Linked DNA regions of Oceanispirochaeta sp. M1. The protein of the gene in region 2 binds, or shares a complex with, the protein of the main gene of each other region. Links are inferred from orthologs where the notes say so. Each region holds a gene or a part of one and is shown on either strand. Other genes may lie near its edges.

What was found. The genes of interacting proteins can lie anywhere in the genome.
Region 1: the proteins of uvrB (region 2) and DV872_RS01015 are in contact, whole or in part, in a crystal structure (PDB 7EGT), measured with the Thermus thermophilus proteins. The link is inferred for Oceanispirochaeta sp. M1 from one-to-one orthologs. Residues at the interface, in WP_096411307.1 of Thermus thermophilus: Glu23, Leu25, Arg26, Asp27, Gly28, Glu29, Arg30, Phe31, Arg55, Glu326, Asp327, Phe328, Glu379, Ser382, Gln383, His398, Gly400, Arg401; in WP_096412145.1 of Thermus thermophilus: His654, Arg656, Phe657, Gln666, Asp668, Glu669, Lys680, Arg681, Leu682, Ser683, Lys685, Tyr686, Ala687.

What each region holds. Positions count from the first base shown.
Region 1 is NZ_QQPQ01000001.1:249,707-253,471, forward strand. What follows is about bases 1-2,999. They hold DV872_RS01015 (ATP-dependent helicase), read left to right. Parts: upstream 1-451; coding sequence 452-2,548; downstream 2,549-2,999. Other genes in these bases: rimO (30S ribosomal protein S12 methylthiotransferase RimO), read left to right, coding at 1-455; DV872_RS01020 (aminotransferase class III-fold pyridoxal phosphate-dependent enzyme), read left to right, coding at 2,589-2,999. Also shown: more of DV872_RS01020, read left to right, coding at 3,000-3,374; DV872_RS01025 (hypothetical protein), read left to right, coding at 3,371-3,664. UniProt on the Escherichia coli protein: A helicase with DNA-dependent ATPase activity. Unwinds DNA duplexes with 3'-5' polarity. Translocates on single-stranded DNA with 3'-5' polarity. Initiates unwinding more efficiently from a nicked substrate than double-stranded DNA.
Region 2 is NZ_QQPQ01000006.1:15,824-20,268, reverse strand. Bases 959-3,871 are described here. They hold uvrB (excinuclease ABC subunit UvrB), read right to left. Parts: upstream 3,453-3,871; coding sequence 1,464-3,452; downstream 959-1,463. Other genes in these bases: DV872_RS05180 (S1C family serine protease), read right to left, coding at 3,521-3,871; DV872_RS05190 (hypothetical protein), read right to left, coding at 1,057-1,464; DV872_RS05195 (YggS family pyridoxal phosphate-dependent enzyme), read right to left, coding at 959-1,004. Outside these bases: DV872_RS26360 (hypothetical protein), read right to left, coding at 1-375; more of DV872_RS05195, read right to left, coding at 309-958; more of DV872_RS05180, read right to left, coding at 3,872-4,445. UniProt on the Escherichia coli protein: The UvrABC repair system catalyzes the recognition and processing of DNA lesions. A damage recognition complex composed of 2 UvrA and 2 UvrB subunits scans DNA for abnormalities.

The DNA.
Region 1 (3,765 bases), on a different replicon or contig from region 2:
TTATCCGCTCATCCATAATGTGCGGGTTTCCTGGTGAGACGAAAAAGTCTTTTGCTGAACTCAGAGGGTTTCTTATTGAAGCTCATCTGGACTGGGTCGGATTCTTTACCTACTCGAGAGAGGAAGGAACCGAGGCCTATAATTACAGAGGCCGCCTGGGAACAAAACTGGCGGCTAAAAAGTCTGGTAAACAGAGATCTGAACTGGAAGACCTGCAGCAGCAGATCACAGAAGAACAGATGGAGCGTTTTGTGGGCAAAGAGCTCACTCTCATTATTGAGGAGAAGGTGGAGGGTGAAGTCCTTTATCTGAGCCGTTCCTACTTCCAGGCTCCCGAGGTGGATGGTCTGGTTGTTCTCAGAGCTGAAGGTCTGGAGGCTGGAGATATTGTCAGGGCACGAATAATCAAAAGAAACGGTGTAGATCTTGAAGCCGTTCTGGTTAACCCCCAGTGAAAGAACCCCAGTGGCTTTCGGCTCTCAATAACGAGCAGAAAGAGGCCGTTCTTCATGAAAAAGAACCCCTGCTGATTCTGGCAGGTGCGGGCTCGGGGAAAACCCGGGTTATCACCACAAGAATTGCCTACCTTGTTGAGAAACTGGGATTCAATCCCTGGTCTATTCTGGCGGTCACCTTTACAAACAAGGCTGCCGCCGAAATGAGGGAGAGGGTAGAGAGTCTCGTTCCTTCCGCCGAAGGTGCCATGATCCGAACCTTTCACTCCTTCGGAGCCTGGCTGCTGCGACGCAACGGTGCTCCTCTCGGACTGAAGAGCAGTTTCAGTATTTATGATGATGACGATACAATAGGTCTTTTAAAGACCCTTTTTGAACACCTCCCCCGGAATGAGCTGCGCCTTATTGCCCGAAATATTTCCAGGGCCAAGGATGAGTGTCTCAGTCCTGAGGATAATCTGTCACATATTTCGGCAGATCATGATTTTCCCCGGCATTATAAAGAGTATGAAGAGCGTCTCAGACAGATCGGTAATGCCGACTTTGGAGACCTTATCTACCTTTCCAGAAAGCTTCTTGCTGAAAATCCCGAGGTGAAGACCAGGCTGCAGCAGCGTTTTCAGGTAGTTCTGGTAGACGAGTATCAGGACTCCAATAAAGCTCAGTTTCAACTGTTACAGGAGCTTGTCGCTCCGGGTACCTGGCTCTGTGTTGTCGGTGATGACGATCAGTCAATCTACCGTTTCAGAGGTGCAGAGGTAGAGAATATTCTAGGATTTCAGAATCATTTTCCAGGAACCAAGGTTATCAAACTCGAAGAGAATTACCGATCCACCGGGCATATACTCGCAGTGGCTTCCCATGTGGTGGCTCATAACGAAGGACGCCTTGGTAAGAATCTCTGGACACGGCAGGAAGAGGGGATTAAACCTCAGCTCTCCTATCTGGCAGATCAGAATGAAGAAGCCGAGTTCTGTGCCCGGCAGCTGGCCGACGGCAACTTGTCAAATTCAGCAATCCTTTACAGGACAAATGCACAATCACGTATATTCGAGTCTGTATTCAGAAAGCATCATATCAGCTACCGTCTGGTGGGAACCACAAGTTTCTACAGCCGTGAAGAGGTCAAAGACTCACTGGCCTATCTGGGATTCCTGAGCAATCCGGCGGATGAGATAGCTTTCCGCAGACTTATCAATAAACCAAGCCGCGGCATCGGCGCAGTCTCTTTGAATAAAATTCTCAAGGGAGACGGAACAGCCCTTTTATCTGTTAATCTGGAAGAGGCCTTGACTTCTGCCAGAACTAGAATCAGGGGAAAGGCCGCCAAAGGTGTTGTATCTTTGATTGAGCTTTTTGAGAAGATGAAGGATCTCATGCCTTCCCAGGAGAATCTGGGGCAGTTTCTTAAAGAGCTGATCTCCGAATCAGGACTCTTTGATCATTACAGAGAACAGGATAAGGTGGAGAGTACCCAGAGGGTTAAAAACCTTGAAGAGCTTGTCTCCGCTGCCAGTGACTATCCCTCCAATCCCGAAGGACTGGCTGAATTCCTTGAACTGATTGAACTGGATCAGGCTTCTCTCGAAGAGGAAGAACACGATATCAACAGGGTCACCCTGATTACAATGCACAATACCAAAGGGCTTGAATTTGACCGGGTCTTTATTACCGGACTGGAAGACGGTCTTTTTCCACGGGGTGCAGAATCTGATGATGAAGAGGAAATTGAGGAAGAGAGGCGTCTCTTCTATGTGAGCATCACCCGTGCCCGGAAAGAGCTCTATCTGACATCCTGCAGGAGACGCATGCTCTACGGCCGGACAGAACAGGCCTCTCCCAGTCGTTTCCTGAAAGAACTTCCCGAAGATCATATTGAGACCATAGGTGACCCCCCCTCAGCCGCCGGAGTTCCCGAATCCGACTATCCTCCCGGGACAAGAATCTACCACGAAGACTACGGAGTAGGCGAGGTCATCAGGAATATGGAAAACGGAGGACATCTGGTTATTCAGGTAGCCTTTGAAACCGGACATTCAATGACATTCTTACCTGAGTTTTCGGGTTATCAATTGGAAAAAATCGGCCGTTAGGCCCTGAGCTAGAGAAACTGCAGTATAAAGAGGCATAGTCATGACAATAGCGGAACAGACAAATCTGAGACTCCTCCCGGTAATCCGCAGGGCCCGGGGCTATCATCTCTACGATGCATCAGGCAGACGTATCCTGGACCTGTTTCAGGACGGCGGAAGAGCCTGGCTGGGGCACAGACCCGATGGCGTTTCTCTTCAGTTTAAAAATACACTCAGCCGGGGAGTCTATGCTCCCTTTCCCTCACCGGAAGAAGTAAAGATGATTAAAGCAGTAAAAATTCTCTGTAAGACTCTGGGTGCCGACTCTGATAACACCGCCTATTATAGATGTGGATCAGCAGAAGCAGAAAAACTAGGGAAGCCTGTGGATGTCCTTGAGAATGAGGGGGCTTCCTTTGTGCTCTGGAGACCGGGACTTCCCTGGCCTTTAAAAGCGTCAACAGTAGAATTATTGATTCCACTTCCAGGTCTGGATGCCGGAAGAATCATTGTTTCATCTGAAAAGGAGCTTCCTCCAGGAGATCTGCCGTCTCCCCTTATAGCTGCAGCTCTGAACCGCTGTATATGGTCATTGAATAATCATCTGGAAGGACAGTCCGCCGGATCTCCTGCACTATTTTCAATGACTGAGGGCTGGAAACAGACAGGTTCCTATTGTTTTTGGCAGGGCAGTGCGGAAGATTATGATATAATGTTTCAGTCTGCTTTGAAGGAAGGACTCCTGCTGGCGCCTTCCAGAGAAATACCCTGTATAATTCCACAGGAACTGAGCAGCGGAGACCTGGGTCTCCTTAAGAAGATCTTTTCGGGAGGAACTGCTCAATGAGCCCCGCATCTTTGCTCATAGGACGTGCAGCTGTAAGTTTTATTGCATCATTTCTTGCTATCTGGGTCTGGTCCCGCACAAGAGAAGAGTCCTGGCTCTTTATTATTACGGGAGTGCTGGTCTCTTTTGTTGTCCTGATTATTGAAATTCTCTCCACTCTGGGAATCCTCCCATTTACAGCCGACCCTACGGGTAAAATTCCCCTCTGGCTGGGTGTTCTTCAGCTGCTCCCATATCTTTTCTATGCCCTCGGACTGGGCTTCTATATCTACAGAAACCGACGCTTCTGATTTTGCATTTTCATCTCAGGATATATTTATGAAATTCTATAAGGGAGAACTGAAGCAGCCGTAAATCAGCTTCTCCCCGTCCATAATCCCCTTAAATAAAA
Region 2 (4,445 bases):
AGAGGAAATAAGAAGGATTTTAATGTCATCCTGGCTTTTATCTGAATAGAGGGAAAAGTCTTCACTGCCATTTGTACTTATCAGATTCACTGTCTCATAAACAAGGGATGACAGTATATAGGTCAATGGAAAGGAACCGAACATGATTACTTCATAACGCCTTACATCATGAGCCCACTGAGGAAACTCAACATCCTGATAAGGGAGAGGTTCTTTCAGCGGTCCGTTAATCTCCTGCTCCTGGGCAAAGAGCCCCTGGCAAAAGAGGAACAGCAGAAATACTCCTGTAAGTCGTATTAAGATCTGCTTCAGAATCGACCTCCAAAGATTGCAGTACCCACTCTGATAAGCGTTGATCCTTCCTGTATGGCCCATTCAAAATCCGAAGACATCCCCATGGATAAACAGGAATAATCCTGATCCCGATAGAGGGACATTAATTTTTCCTGAAGGTTTCGGCACTGGGCAAATGCAGTGCGGACTTCGGTCTCATCAGATGTAAAAGGAGCTATTGTCATAAGCCCTTCCACCTTAAGGCTGCTCTGCTCTCTTAACCAGCCGGCAGCCTCAATGATCTCTTTTTCAGAACTGAATCCGGTTTTTCCACCTTCTTCAGCAGTCTTCAGCTGAATGAGAACTCTCATGACCTTATTACTTTTTTCACAGTTTACTGCAAGTTTCTTTGCAAGCTCAAAGGAGTCTACAGACTCAACACAGTCAAAAGCCGGAACGGCAATCTTTATCTTGTTGCTCTGCAGATGCCCTATCAGGTGAAGATCCGTATCATCGGGAAGCTGTGCGAATTTCTCGGCTGCTTCGGGTATTCGGTTCTCTCCAAAGAGACGCTGACCTGCATCATAGGCCTCCTGAATCAGTTCCAGGGGTTTTGTTTTACTGACGGCCATCAATTCGACCTCAGACGAGGCTCTGCCGGCACGTGCTGCAGCCTTCTCTATTGAATTCCGGATTTCATCCAGATTTTCTTTTATACTTGGGACACTCATAAAATTAACCTACCACAGCTTCCCTGAGTGGGAAAAGAGATTATTACCGGCTTTATTCAAGAAGCAGTCCCTTTGAAGCGGTTTCTGCTTTTTCCATGGTGGAATAACTGTCCAGAGAATTTTCTCTGACCCAGCCCTGAAATTTATCTTTCCGGATATTGTACCATATATTCTGATCTCGCTCTTCACGGATGTAATGAACTGATTCAATCTGAACAAGGTCACCCTGTCGGAGGGTTGTGACGATATGCTGATCATCCGCCGGTTCCCGGCAGATCTTCAGATAAGAGACATTCACTACACCCCAGCTGCTTGTTCCTTCCATGATATGGGTGGCAGGCATGGAGAAATCGGGTATTTCCTCTTCGGGGGTGCATGAAAAAATCAGCATGCTTAATATGAGTAGAAGAATGAGTTTCCTTATAATCTGCAGGTTCTGTATCTTGATTATTATCCGCATCAGGACTTTTCACCTTTAAGTTCGGCAATCTCGTCTCTGAGAACGGCTGCTTCTTCGAATTCCATATTTTTCGCCTTCTCCAGCATTTCCTTCTCCAGGGCTTTTATCAGTTTCTTCTTCTGTTTGGGATCAAGGAGGTTAACATTCTCCTTCATCACATGAACATTCATCTCCTCAGCTTTCTTCTTCCCATCCGTCCTGCGGATCAGTATATCCTGTACAGCCTTCGTTACCGAGGCTGGTGTTATGCCGTGATCGTCGTTGTATTTCTGCTGAATCTCACGGCGCCTGTTGGTTTCGGCAATGGCTTCTTTCATGGCATTTGATTCTTTATCGGCATACATGATGACCTGCCCCCGTACATTTCGGGAAGCACGGCCGATGATCTGAATCAGAGAGGTGGTAGAACGGAGAAAACCGACCTTATCTGCATCCATGATGGCAATTAGAGAGACTTCAGGGATATCAAGGCCTTCTCTTAAGAGATTGATTCCCACAAGAATATCAATTTTACCCAGACGGAGGTCCCGGATGATCTCTACACGCTCGATAGTCTCCACCTCGGAATGAAGATAGTTAACCTTCAGTCCCAGCTCTGAGAGATAGTCGGTCAGATCCTCGGCCATTCTTTTAGTCAGAGTTGTGATGAGGATTCTTTCGTTCTGATCAATTCTATTACGAATCTCACCATAGAGATCTTCTATCTGCCCCTCTGTAGGTCTTATCTCAACCTTGGGGTCCAGAAGTCCTGTAGGGCGGATAACCTGTTCAACGACCTGTGAGGATTTCTCTATCTCCTCCTTACCCGGTGTGGCGGAGACATAGAGCATCTGTTTCTTGAAATCTTCAAACTCAGAATAGATCAGAGGTCTGTTATCCAGAGCCGAGGGAAGCCTGAAACCAAAGTTTACAAGGTTTGTCTTTCTTGAACGGTCACCCTCATACATAGCCCTGATCTGTGACAGTGTGACATGGGATTCATCCACGATGGTCATAAAGTCAGGTGGAAAATAATCTAGAAGAACCTCAGGACGCTCCCCTGCTTCCCGACCCGAGAGTTGACGGGAATAATTCTCAATACCCGAGCAGTACCCCATCTCCTCCATCATCTCAAGATCATACTCTGTTCTGGTTTTAAGTCTCTGGGCCTCTACGATCTGTCCTCCTGCCTCAAAGAATTCAACCTGCTGAACCATCTCCTTACGGATGTCATCCAGGGTCTGGTGGATTCTGTCTTCGGGCATCACAAAGTGCTTGGCTGGATAGACTGTGCACATGGGCAGAACTTCCAGAATATCTCCCGATACTGGATTAAAGCGCTTGAGGCTCTCTATCTCATCCCAATTAAAGCTGACCCGGTAAGCTTCTTTCAGGTAGGCTGGATAGATCTCCATAACATCCCCGCGAACCCTGAATTTGCCACGCTCCAGAACCATATCATTTCTCTCATACTGGAGGGAGATCAGATTGCGGATAATATCATCCCGGTTGTAGCTCTCACCTCTGAGGAGCTGAACCCGCATATCTTTGTAGGAAGAAGGATTCCCCAGACCATAAATACAGGAAACAGTAGAGACTATAAGTACATCCTGTCGTTCCATAAGACTCATGGTGGCGGACAATCGCATCCTGTCAATCTCATCATTGATGGAAGAGTCTTTTTCAATATAGAGATCCCGGGAAGGCACATAAGCCTCGGGCTGATAGTAGTCGTAATAGGAGACAAAATATTCAACTGCATTATTCGGGAAGAAATCCGTGAATTCCCGGTACAACTGGGCTGCAAGAGTTTTATTGTGGGAGACAACAAGAGTGGGTTTCTGAATATTCTCAACAATTTTAGCCATTGTGAATGTTTTCCCGGAACCCGTAACACCTTTGAGGGTGGCTCTCTTCTCTCCGTTCAGGTAGGCCTGAGATAATTTATCTATAGCCTCAATCTGATCTCCCGCAGGTTCAAAGGGAGCTACAACCTTGAATTTTTCCATATTTCTCCGCGGCCTTTCGGCCTGTTTAGCATGCTTCAGTCTGAAGGCTTTGTAATCATTTTTTTTATTTACTGATTTGAAGGACGCTCTGACAGAACAAGCTGCATTGTTCTTAACTGTTTGTCTCTGAAAACTTCCACGTCTATTTTGTCACCGGGACTTGTTGCTTCAAGGGCTCCGTAAAAATCAGAAAGAGTATCAATTTTTTCACCATTTATTCCAGTGATGATATCACCACCAAGATAGATTACCGAATTGCCGCTTCTTACAGACTCACTGGATTTCCCACCCTTCAGACCGGACTCTTCCGCATTCCCGCCACTGATAACCCTGGAGACAAGAATCCCCTGGGAGATGGGCAATTTAGCATAACGGACCAGAGAAGGAAACAGCTGCACCGGAACAATATCAATCCAACCTCTCTGTACCATACCGTATTTCATAAGATCGGGAACAACCCGTCGTGCTGTATCCACAGGAATGGCAAAACCCACACCAACAGATCCGCCTGAGGGCGTATAGATCATGGTGTTGATTCCTATCATCTCTCCCTTTGTATTGATCAGAGGACCGCCCGAATTACCGGGGTTGATTGAAGCATCAGTCTGAATCATATCACGGATAACAAGACCCGACTGATTTTTAAGGGGACGACCCAGACCGGAAACAATCCCTGTGGTAAGTGTTCTATCAAAAGCAAAGGGATTACCAATGGCAATAACCTTCTGCCCCACTTTGAGCATATCTGAAGTTCCAAATGGGATAGTCACAAGATCTCTGTCGCCGGGATCAAATTTCAGAACAGAGAGATCATTCTCATAATCTGTTCCAATTACTTCTCCCTCATGCTGGGAACCGTCTGCCAGGGTTATATAAACCTTGTAGGCCTTATCCACAACATGATTATTGGTCAGCACAAAGCCTCTCTTATCTATGACAGACCCGGAACCTGAAGATCCCTCCTGAGGAATGGGTTCAAGAAACCAGTTATAC